2 regions of the Xanthomonas sp. NCPPB 3174 genome follow, and region 2 is predicted to be linked to the other one. Evidence: predicted binding sites of a transcription regulator. Region 2 holds the regulator's gene; the other holds the start of a gene.
The links. The regulator HrcA, encoded in region 2, represses chaperone genes, less so after heat shock. The targets are predictions, from matches to a motif close to TTNGCACTCNNNNNNNNNGAGTGCNAA.
Positions count from the first base shown of each region.

Region 1: a site for HrcA is predicted at 2,447-2,473, ahead of AC1PK7_RS19460 (co-chaperone GroES). Genes of this name have one in related genera too.

Region 1 covers NZ_CM161517.1:4,523,394-4,529,405, reverse strand. The annotation lists gene cutA (divalent-cation tolerance protein CutA) at 5-337, opposite strand; gene AC1PK7_RS19465 (endonuclease) at 469-2,244, opposite strand; gene AC1PK7_RS19460 (co-chaperone GroES) at 2,523-2,810, shown strand; gene groL (chaperonin GroEL) at 2,947-4,593, shown strand; gene AC1PK7_RS19450 (RNA polymerase sigma factor) at 4,762-5,316, shown strand; gene AC1PK7_RS19445 (FecR family protein) at 5,313-6,012, shown strand, end outside.
Region 2 covers NZ_CM161517.1:2,108,767-2,114,778, reverse strand. The annotation lists gene dnaJ (molecular chaperone DnaJ) at 1-273, opposite strand, end outside; gene dnaK (molecular chaperone DnaK) at 432-2,357, opposite strand; gene grpE (nucleotide exchange factor GrpE) at 2,500-3,021, opposite strand; gene hrcA (heat-inducible transcriptional repressor HrcA) at 3,185-4,243, opposite strand; gene recN (DNA repair protein RecN) at 4,355-6,012, shown strand, end outside.

The DNA.
Region 1 (6,012 bases), 2.4 Mb from region 2:
CGGCTTAGGGTTCCTCACGGGTTTCGGCATGTACCCACTGCAGGTAGGCCGGCAGGCCGCCGGTCACCTCGAGTTCGACCAGTTCGGGGACCTCGTAGGGGTGCAACGCGCACAGCCGCTGCCGCAGGGCGGGCAGGCGGTCGGCGGCGGTCTTGATCAGCAGCAGCACTTCCTCGCCGTGTTCCATCTCGCCTTGCCAGCGGTAGGTGGACTGCACGCCGGGTAGGCGGCTGACGCAGGCGGCCAGGCGCTCGTCGACCAGCGCCTGGGCGATCCGCGCGGCGCTGGCCGAGTCGGGGCAGGTGCTGAGCAACAAGCGGAGGGCGGGCGCGGACATGCGGCCGACAGTATAGGGATGCCGGCCGCGCTTTGGCGGCGACCGTGGGGAAAGCCGGCGCCGCTCTGAATCCCGAATCCCGAATCCCGAATCCCCGCCCGCTGCAGCCGCAGCGGGCGAGGCCACACGGCTCAGTTGACCAACTGGCAACTGGCCGGCTTGGCCGAGGTGAACAGCGACGAGGTCGCCCACTCCGGGTGGTCGATGAACGGGTTGCGGTTGCCCTGGAAGCTGTAGATCACCTCGTTGCGAGCGCGCTCGGCGTCGTCCGGCGGATCCTGCTGGCTCCACGCGATCAGGGTCGACAGCAGGCCCATGTAGGCCGGCGAGGACGAGGTCTTGACGATCTTGCTGCGGTCGTCGGTCAGCTCCAGGTCCGGCTCGGACTGCCCGGTCTTGGCGTCGACCCCGCCTTCATAGCGGATCGCCATGTACATCACCGCACGCGCCATGTCGCCCTTGCGGTGGTCCCACACCTCGAAGGTGCCGCTGTTGCCGTCCGGGGTCCGCACCCAGTTGGAGTTGCCCGGGTAGGGGCCGCTGCCGCCGCCGAAGCCGGCGTTGGCCTCGGTGGCGCGCTCGCCGCAGTTGCTGTCGCACTTGGCGTAGGGCTTGTTGCCGCGGTCGGCGTTCCAGGTGGCGTCGGTCAGGTACAGCATGTGGGTGTCGGTGTACGGCGCGTAGGGCAGGCCCTTGTTGCCGGTGGCGGTGCCGAAGCCCAGCGAGTTCGGCCAGCTGTGCTCGCGGTTGTACTTCAGGCCGCTGCCGCTGCCGGCGCGATCGGTGCCCTTGGCGTAGCTGCGGTTGCGGTAGGCGTCGAGGACGCGCTGGCTGTTGTTCGGATCCTCGTCGGCGATCTCCAGGATGGCCCAGGTGTCGGTGCCGGAGCTGCTGCTGTACGGGTAGACGGTGTGGCCCTTGATCGTCTCGTGCAGCGAGCAGCGCAACTGGCTGGGGCTGGAAGTGTTGACGTGCGAATAATAGGTGCCGGCGCCGCTGCCGCCGCCCGAGCCGCTGGCCACGGTGAAGGCGACGCTGCGGTCCTGCGCCGGGTGCGCGCCGTCGGCATCGCTGACGCGCGCGGCGACGATGCTCAGGGTGCAGCTCTCGCCGGCCTTCAGCGCGGTGTTGGTGGACAGCGAAAACTGGGTGCCGCTGCTGGGGTAGGTCAGCGCCACGCTGCCGGACTGCTGGCAGCTCAGGCCGAACGCACCGCTGGCCAGGCTCACCGCCTCGCTGAAGGTAACCGCCAGGTCGCCGGCGGCGGGGAAGTCGGTGGCGCCCTGGGTCGGGGTGGTGGCGGTCACCGTCGGCGCGGCATTGCTGCCGCCGCCGCCGGCGAAGGTCTGGCCGTTGTTGCAGGCGCCGAAGGTGCTGGTGGCGCTGTCGCTCCAACTGAAATCGGCCGCGGCGCTGCCGTTGCCGCGCAGCTGCAGCGAGGTGCCGGCCGGGGTGCTGTTGCTCTCGCTGACCGGCAGGTTCTGGCTGGTCATGCCCGCGGCGGGGCCGCCGCCGCCGGTGATGGCGCCCTCGTAGCTGAGGAACTGCACCACCTGGCCGTTGCCGTCGACCAGCGCCAGGCCGTCGTTGGGCCCGTTCTGGATACCGTTGCTGGCATAGCTGACGGTGGCGATGCGTACCTGCCCGCCGCAGCTGACCAGGTTGCCGGCCGGCACCGCGCTGTTGGCGTAGACGGTGGCCGAGCCGGGGTTGCTGCCGTTGTACAGGTAGACGCGGTAGCCGCTCAGGCTCTCCCCGGCGGTGGCGACGATCTCCACGCCTTCGCCGGTGTCGCCGGCGGCGGTGGCATCGTCGTAATGCAATTCGTTGATGAACACGGCGGCCTGGGCCGGTCCGGCAAGGGCGAGCAGGCAGGCCAGCGGCAGTGCAACGGCGGATGGCTTCATCGACAACTCCTTTTGGTGATGGATCCCCCCCTGGGTCCGCCCAGCCTAGCCCGACTCTGTGACACTGTGACGGGATTCGGTCACTGCTTGGCATGCAACGCACGTCTTCGGCAAAAATTTTTTGCCCCTGGCCCTTGAAAGCCACCGCCGCGGCACTACATCAGGCGCATCCCGGCGCTACCGGGTTTTTTCGCGAGCGTTGCTGGCAGTCGTCATGTGCGAGTGCTAACATCGCCGGCCTTTCCTAGACCAATCAATCACTTAAGAGGTCTCACTCAATGAGCATCAAGCCGCTTCACGACCGCGTCGTAGTCAAGCCGATCGAAGCCGACGAAATCTCCGCCGGCGGCATCGTGATCCCGGATTCGGCCAAGGAAAAGTCCACCAAGGGTGAGGTCGTGGCCGTCGGCGCCGGCAAGCCGCTGGACAACGGCAGCGTGCGCGCCCCGGCGCTGAAGGTCGGCGACAAGGTCATCTACGGCCAGTACGCCGGTTCCAGCTACAAGGCCGAAGGCGTCGAGTACAAGGTGCTGCGCGAAGACGACGTGCTGGCGATCGTGGGCTAAAGCCCCCGATCGCGGGATTCGGGAATCGGGATTCGGGATTGGCAAAGGCGCCAGGCGCCGCGCGACCCGACATCTCCGCCCGAATTCCGCTTTAGCGAATCCCTAATCCCCAATCACGAATCCCGGAGCAACACACATGGCTGCCAAAGATATCCGTTTCGGTGAAGACGCCCGTTCGCGCATGGTGCGCGGCGTCAACATCCTCGCCAATGCCGTCAAGGCCACCCTGGGCCCGAAGGGCCGCAACGTCGTGCTTGAGAAGAGCTTCGGCGCCCCGACCATCACCAAGGACGGCGTCTCCGTCGCCAAGGAAATCGAACTGGCCGACAAGTTCGAGAACATGGGCGCGCAGATGGTGAAGGAAGTCGCCTCCAAGACCTCCGACAATGCCGGCGACGGCACCACCACCGCCACCGTGCTGGCGCAGGCGCTGATCCGCGAGGGTTCCAAGGCGGTCGCCGCCGGCATGAACCCGATGGACCTCAAGCGCGGCATCGACAAGGCCGTCGTGGCCGCCGTGGCCGAGCTGAAGAAGATCAGCAAGCCCACCGCCGACGACAAGGCCATCGCCCAGGTCGGCACCATCTCCGCCAACTCCGACGAGTCGATCGGCAACATCATCGCCGACGCGATGAAGAAGGTCGGCAAGGAAGGCGTGATCACCGTCGAGGAAGGCTCGGGCCTGGAGAACGAGCTGGACGTGGTCGAGGGCATGCAGTTCGACCGCGGCTACCTGTCGCCGTACTTCATCAACAACCAGCAGAGCCAGCAGGCCGACCTGGACGACCCGTTCGTGCTGCTGCACGACAAGAAGATCTCCAACGTGCGTGACCTGCTGCCGGTGCTGGAAGGCGTGGCCAAGGCCGGCAAGCCGCTGCTGATCGTCGCCGAGGAAGTGGAAGGCGAGGCGCTGGCGACCCTGGTGGTCAACACCATCCGCGGCATCGTCAAGGTCGTGGCGGTCAAGGCTCCGGGCTTCGGCGATCGTCGCAAGGCGATGCTGGAAGACATGGCCGTGCTGACCGGCGGCACCGTGATCTCCGAGGAAGTGGGCCTGGCGCTGGAGAAGGCGACCATCAAGGACCTGGGCCGCGCCAAGAAGGTGCAGGTCTCCAAGGAAAACACCACCATCATCGACGGCGCCGGCGACACCTCGGCGATCGAGTCGCGCATCAAGCAGATCAAGGCGCAGATCGAAGAGACCTCGTCGGACTACGACCGCGAGAAGCTGCAGGAGCGCGTGGCCAAGCTGGCCGGCGGCGTGGCGGTGATCAAGGTCGGCGCTTCGACCGAGATCGAGATGAAGGAAAAGAAGGCGCGCGTCGAAGACGCCCTGCACGCGACCCGTGCGGCGGTGGAAGAAGGCGTGGTCCCGGGTGGCGGCGTGGCGCTGGTGCGCGCGCTGAGCGCGATCGGCGAGCTGAAGGGCGCCAATGAAGATCAGACCCACGGCATCCAGATCGCGCTGCGCGCGATGGAAGCGCCGCTGCGCGAGATCGTCACCAACGCCGGCGAAGAGCCGTCCGTGATCCTCAACAAGGTCAAGGAAGGCAGCGGCAACTTCGGCTACAACGCCGCCAACGGCGAGTTCGGCGACATGGTCGAGTTCGGCATCCTGGATCCGACCAAGGTGACCCGTTCGGCGCTGCAGAACGCCGCCTCGATCGCCGGCCTGATGATCACCACCGAAGCGATGGTGGCCGAGGCCCCGAAGAAGGAAGAACCGGCTGCCCCGGGCGGCATGGGCGGCGGCATGGGCGGCATGGGCGGCATGGATTTCTGATCCAGCCGGCCTCGGCCGACCCGTTCCATGCAGTCGAAAGGAGCCCCGCAGCGATGCGGGGCTCTTTTTTTGTGCCGGCGGCATGGCGGCCTGCGCACCGCGTGACGGTCATCGTGGCGGAACCCCGATGCGCTATAAGCTGCGCTCGCCCAGCCTCTGCGAGCGGTCATGGTCGCCCCGGTCTGCCAACTCGATCCGCATCGGCTGGACCAGCACCGGCCGGCCTTGCAGCGCTTCCTGTTCCGCCGTACCGGCGACTGGTCGCTGGCCGAGGACCTGGTGCAGGAGACCCTCCTGCGCGTGGTCGTGTACGCGCGCGACCACGCGGTCACCGATCTGGCCGCGCTGGCCCGCACGATCGCGCTCAACCTGCTGCACGACCACCTGCGCCGCCGCCAGCGCCAGCGTACCGAGCCGATCGACGACGAGGTGCCCAGCCCGGCGCCTGGCGTGGAGGAGGCGGCGATGCAGCGGCAACGCATGGAAACCTTTGCCCGCGCGCTGCAGGGCATGCCGCCGCTGCGCCGCGAGGTGTTCGTGCGCAGCCGCCTGCGCGGGCAGAGCTACCGCGAGATCGGCGAGGCGCTGGGGCTGAGCGAGGCGGCGGTGGAGAAGCACGTCAGCCGCGGCCTGCGCTGGCTGCAGGAAACGGTGGCGCGCGGCGACGCGGTGCCGCCGCCTGCCACCACGCTGCGCCGACGTGGCCCGGAGGACGCGGCATGAGGCCGGACAGCAACACCGCCGACGACGCGGTGCAGGACGCCGCGGCCGACTGGGTGGCGCGCGCGCTGGCTACGACGGGCGGCGATCCGCCCGGGCTGGCCGCGTGGCTGGCTGCCGATCCGGCGCATCGCGCTGCCTTCGATGCGCTGTGGGTGCTGGCCCACGATGCGGCGCTGCTGGAGGCGCTGGCCGCCTACGACGTGCAGGCCGAGGCGCCAGCGCAGGCGACCGGGGTGGCTGCCGTTGCCGTCCACGAGCCGGTCGCGTCCGCCGTCGCCGGAGCCGTCGCGCCGGCAAGCGGCGCACGACGTCCGCGCCGCGGCTGGCGGCCGTTGGCGGCGGCGCTGGCCGCCGGCCTGGCGATGCTGGCCGTGCTGCTGTGGCCACGGCTGCGCCCGGATCCGGCACCGATCGTGGCCACGACTGCGCCCGGACAGACCCGCGTGCTGCGCCTGGACGATGGCAGCGTGCTTACCCTCAACGGTGCCAGCCGGGTTCGGGTGCAACTACGCGCGCAGCGGCGCGAGGTGGCGCTGGAGCGCGGCGAAGTGTTCTTCGATGTCGCCCACGATCCGCAGCGCCCGTTCCAGGTGGATCTGGGCCCGGCGCGGGTACGGGTGCTGGGCACCGTCTTCAACCTGGCGCGCGATGGCGCCACCAGCGAGCTGTCGGTGTATTCGGGGCGGGTGGAGATCG
Region 2 (6,012 bases):
GCCCATGTCCGGGCCGCCCGGGCCGCCGCCCATCCCGCCCATGCCGTGCTCGAACGCGGCGTGGCCGTGCGCGTCGTACATGCGCCGGCGGTTGCCGTCGGAGAGCACCTCATAGGCTTCCTTGCATTCCTTGAACGCGGCCTCGGCGGCGTGGTCGCCGGGATTGCGGTCCGGGTGGTACTTCATCGCGCAACGGCGATAGGCCTTCTTCAGCTCGTCGTCGCTGGCGGTGCGGGCCACACCCAGCACTTCGTAATAGTCGCGTTTGCTCATAGGGCGGGGATTGGGGATTCGGGAGTCGGGATTCGTTCAATGCAAAAGCGGAGAGCCTCGGCTCTTCCGCTTTTACAAACTTGATGGACAGGGATGGGAGTGGGAACCAACAGGCCAAGGCCTTTGCGAATCCCCAATCCCAAATCCCCAATCCCGGCTTACTTCTTGTCGTCCTTGACTTCGGTGAACTCGGCGTCGACCACGTCGTCGGACTGGGCCGAGGACGCATGCGCGCCGCCGGCGTTGCCGCCCGGCTGCTGCTCGCCCGCCGCCGCGGCCGCGTACAGCGACTGACCGGCCTCTTCCAGCGCCTTGGTCTTGGCCTCGATCTGGCCCTTGTCGTCGCCCTTCATCGCGGTTTCCAGATCCGCCAGCGCCGACTCGACCTTGCCGATCACATCGCCGCCGACCTTGCTGCCGTTCTCGGTGATCGCGCTGCGGGTGGCGTGGATCAGGCCGTCGGCCTGGTTGCGCGCCTGCACCAGCTCGTGGAACTTCTTGTCTTCCTCGCGGTTGGCTTCCGCGTCGGCGACCATCCGCTGGATCTCGTCGTCCGACAGACCCGAACCGGCCTTGATCTCGACCTTCTGTTCCTTGTTGGTCTTCTTGTCCTTGGCCGACACGTGCAGGATGCCGTTGGCATCGATGTCGAAGGACACCTCCACCTGCGGCAGGCCGCGCGGCGCCGGCTCGATGCCGGACAGGTCGAACTTGGCCAGCGACTTGTTGAAGCGGGCCTGTTCGCGCTCGCCCTGCAGCACGTGCACGGTCACCGCCGACTGGTTGTCCTCGGCGGTGGAGAACACCTGCGAGGCCTTGGTCGGGATGGTGGTGTTCTTCTCGATGATCTTGGTGAACACGCCGCCCAGGGTCTCGATGCCCAGGCTCAGCGGGGTCACGTCGAGCAGCAGCACGTCCTTGACGTCGCCGGCCAGCACGCCGCCCTGGATCGCCGCGCCCAACGCCACGGCCTCGTCGGGGTTGACGTCCTTGCGCGGCTCCTTGCCGAAGAACTCGGCCACCGCCTGCTGCACCTTCGGCATGCGGGTCTGGCCACCGACCAGGATCACCTCGGTGATGTCGCTGGCACGCAGGCCGGCGTCGTTCAGCGCGGTGCGGCACGGATCGATGGTGCGCTTGACCAGGTCCTCCACCAGCGCCTCGAGCTTGGCCCGGGTCAGCTTGATGTTGAGGTGCTTCGGGCCCGACGCGTCGGCGGTGACGTACGGCAGGTTGACCTCGGTCTGCTGCGAGGACGACAGTTCGATCTTGGCGCGCTCGGCGGCGTCCTTCAGGCGCTGCAGCGCCAGCGGATCCTTGCGCAGGTCGATGCCCTGGTCCTTGTTGAACTCTTCCACCAGGTAGTCGATGACGCGCTTGTCGAAGTCTTCGCCGCCGAGGAAGGTGTCGCCGTTGGTGGCCAGCACTTCGAACTGCTTCTCGCCGTCGACGTTGGCGATCTCGATGATCGACACGTCGAAGGTGCCGCCGCCCAGGTCGTACACGGCGATCTTGCGGTCGCCGCCCTGGCCCTTGTCCAGGCCGTAGGCCAGCGCCGCGGCGGTCGGCTCGTTGATGATGCGCTTGACGTCCAGGCCGGCGATGCGGCCGGCGTCCTTGGTCGCCTGGCGCTGGCTGTCGTTGAAGTACGCCGGCACGGTGATGACCGCCTCGGTGACGGTCTCGCCCAGGAACGCCTCGGCGGTCTTCTTCATCTTCTCCAGCACCTGCGCGGAGATTTCCTGCGAGGCCAGCTTGCGCCCGTCGGCGGTGGCCACCCAGGCGTCGCCGTTGTCGTGCTGGACGATGCTGTACGGCACCAGGCCGATGTCCTTCTGCACTTCGGCGTCGGTGAACTTGCGGCCGATCAGGCGCTTGACCGCATAGAAGGTGTTCTTGGGGTTGGTGACGGCCTGGCGCTTGGCCGAGGCGCCCACCAAGACTTCGCCGTCCTTGGTGTATGCGACGATCGACGGCGTGGTGCGGTCACCCTCGGAATTCTCGATGACGCGGGCCTTGCCGCCGTCCATGATCGCCACGCACGAATTGGTCGTGCCCAGGTCGATGCCGATGATCTTGCCCATTGCAATGACTCCTGAAAGGTCGTGTAGCCGGCCAGTGCCGGGATCTGGTTCGGATATAGGGATGGCCGCGGGTCATTCAAGCCATCGCCGCAAATTAGCGTTCCACGGCTGCCGCGCCGGGTTCAGGCGAGGCGGCCGGCGCTCAGTCGTGCTTGGCCACCACCACCAGGGCGGGCCGCAGCAGGCGGTCGTTGAGCAGGTAGCCCTTCTGGAACACCTGGATCACGTGCCCCGGCGCCACGCCCTCGGCCTCGGCCTGGCTGATCGCCTGGTGATGCTCCGGGTTGAACGGCTCGCCGGTCGGGTCGAGCAGGGTCAGGCCGTTGTCGGCGGCGACCTTGAGCAACTGCTTGTAGGTCAGCTCCAGGCCGTCGCGCAGCGGGCTGGGCTCGCTGCCGGCGGCGCTCAGCCCAGCGTCCAGACTGTCGAACACCGGCAACAGGTCGCCGAGCAGGCGCTCGTTGGCGAACTTGCGCGCCTGCTCCACGTCGCGGGCGATGCGCTTGCGCTGATTCTCCAGGTCGGCCCGCTCGCGCAGGGCGTCGGCCTTGACCAGGGCCAGTTCACTGCGCAGCGTCTCGATCTCCGCCTGCAGCGGATCGCTCGAGGGCTGCTGCGCCTCGGTCAGGTGTTCGGAATCGAATTCGGGGTGTTCTTGCGTCATGTCCGTATCCCTGGCGGGGTACGTCCCGCCTTACCGGACCACCTATGTGGGCGGTGCGGGCGGATTCAAGTGAGGCCGGGATGATCAGCCATTCGGCTGCTGAAAAGCGGGGATTCGGGATTGGGGATTCGGCCGGGCGCGGCGGTGCTTTGCTAGTGCTGGCTCAGCGGTCGCCGGGCGGGGACGGGTCCAGGCGTGCGCCGAGGACGTCGGCGGCAGTCTGGACCAGGGGGATGACCCGGTCGTAGTCCATGCGCTTGGGGCCGATCACGCCCAGCACGCCCAGTACCTGGCCGCCGGCCATGTACGGGGCGGTCACCAGCGACACGCTCTCCAGCGGCACCATGCCGGTCTCCTCGCCGATGAAGATGCGCACGCCGGGCGCGCGGATGGTGCGCTCGAGCAGCTGCAGGATCTCGCGCTTGCTGGCGAAGACCTCGAACAGTTCGCGCAGCCGCTCCAGGTCCGACAGGTCCTGCACGCCCATCAGCTTGGTCTGCCCGGCCAGCACCATGTCGTCGCCGGCCGGGGCCAGCGCCTGCTCGGCCAGCTCGACGCTGTGCGCCAGCAACTGCTCCATCTCGTCGCGGGCGTGGCGCAGGTCGCGCAGCAGGCTGGCACGGATGTCAGCCAGGGCGCGCCCGGCGAAATGCCGGTTCAGATAGTTGGCCACCCGCTCCAGTTCGGCCGGCTCGTAGACCTTGCGCGGCTCGATGACGCGGTTCTGCACCTCGTTGTCAGCAAACACCAGGATCGCCAGCACCCGCCGAGCGTCCAGCGGCACGAAATCGATATGCCGGAACGCGAACTGCTCGCGCTTGGGCGCGCTGACCACGCCGACGAAGTGGGTCATGGCCGACAACAGTTCCGAAGCGCTGCCCAGCAATGCCTGGGTGCCGGCGGCATTGGCCATCTCCGCGCGCAGCCGCGCCACCTCGCCTTCGGCCGGCGGGCGCATCTGCACCAGGCTGTCGACGAACACCCGGTAGCCGGTGGCGGTGGGCACGCGTCCGGCCGAGGTGTGCGGCGAGCTGAGCAGCCCGGCGTCCTCCAGGTCGGCCAGGATGTTGCGGATCGTCGCCGGGCTCACGTCCAGCCCGGCATGCCGGGCCAGGGTCTGCGAGCCGACCGGCTCGCCGTCGCGGATATAGCGCGAGATCAGCGTGCGCAGCAGCTGCCGGGCACGCGGATCGAGGCTGGAATGGACCGGGGAAGCGCGCATGGAATCAACCCGTGAGACTGGCCCTTAGATAATGTCTGCACGCCGGCTTGGCAAGTCATTGGCCCACCTACCCGCGCATGCTAGCGTTGCGCGGCTCCGGATGCAGACCCCATGCTCAGACATCTCTCGATCAAGGATTTCGCCGTCGTACGCGGCACCGAACTGGAATTCGGCCCCGGCATGACCGTAGTGTCCGGCGAAACCGGCGCCGGCAAGTCGCTGATGGTGGACGCGCTCGGCTTCCTGTCCGGGCTGCGCGCCGACAGCGGCGTGGTCCGCCACGGCGCCGACCGCGCCGAACTGTCGGCCGAGTTCGCGCCCCCCGCCCAGGCGCGCGCCTGGCTGCGCGAGAACGAACTCGACGACGACGAACACTGCCAACTGCGCCGGGTGATCCGCGCCGACGGCGGCTCCCGCGCCTGGATCAACGGCCGCCCGGTGACCCTGTCGCAACTGGCCGAACTGGCCGGCCACCTGGTCGAGATCCACGGCCAGCACGAACACCAGGCCCTGCTTTCGCGCGGCAGCCAGCTCGGTCTGCTCGACGCCTACGCCCGCAACGAGGCCGAACGCGCCGCGGTGCGCGCCGCCGCCGTCCGCTGGCAGGGCCTGCTCAGCGAGCGCGAGACCCTGCTGGCGCAGGGCGACGTCAGCGACCGCATCGGTTTCCTGCAGCACCAGCTGGCCGAACTGCAGCGCGAGGACCTGGACCCGGCGGCGATCGCTGCCCTGGACGCCAACCACCGCCGCCAGGCCCACGCCGCCGCGCTGATCGGCGCCTGCGAGGGCGCGGCACAGCGGCTCAACGGCGACGAGGCGCCGGCGGTGCTGGACCTGCTGCAGCAGACCCGCCACGAACTCGGCAAGGTCGGCGAGTACGACCCGCGCCTGGCCGAGGTGCAGGCGCTAATCGACAGCGCCGGCATCCAGCTGGAGGAAGCGCTGGCGCTGATCGACCGGGTCCGCGACGACCTGGATGCCGACCCGGCGCAGTTCGATGAGATGGAACGCAAGCTCGGCCGACTGCACGACCTGGCGCGCAAGCACCGGATCGGGGTGGACGCGCTGGCCGGGCACCGCGACGCCCTGCTGGCCGAAGTGGAGAGCCTGCGCGGCGCCGGCGAGCGGCTGGACGTGCTCGACGCCGAGATCGCCCAGGCCACCCAGGCCTGGCGCGACGCCGCGGCCGCCCTGACCGCCACCCGCGACCGCGGCGCGCAGGCGCTCTCGCACGACACCACCGCACTGATCGGCGAACTGGGCATGGGCGGCGGCCGCTTCCTGATACAGCTCGAGCCGCATGAGACGGAGCGGCCGGACCCGGCCGGCGCCGAGCGGGTCGAGTTCCTGGTCGCCGCCAACGCCGGGCAGCCGCCGCGCGCTCTGCGCAAGGTCGCTTCCGGCGGCGAACTGTCGCGCATCTCGTTGGCGATCGAGGTCGCCGCGCTGGGCCTGGACGCGGTGCCGACCATGGTCTTCGACGAAGTGGACTCGGGCATCGGCGGCGCCGTCGCCGACATCGTCGGCAAGAAGCTGCGCGCGCTCGGCGAGCAGCGCCAGGTGCTGTGTGTGACCCACCTGCCGCAGGTCGCCGCGCAGGGCCACGCCCACTACCGGGTCAGCAAGGCGCCGGTCGAGGGCATGACCCAGAGCTCGGTGGAACTGCTGGCCCCACGCCAGCGCGAGGAAGAACTGGCACGGATGCTGGGCGGGGTCGAGGTCAGCAAGGAAGCCCGCGCCGCGGCCAAGCGGCTGCTGCTCAGCGCGGG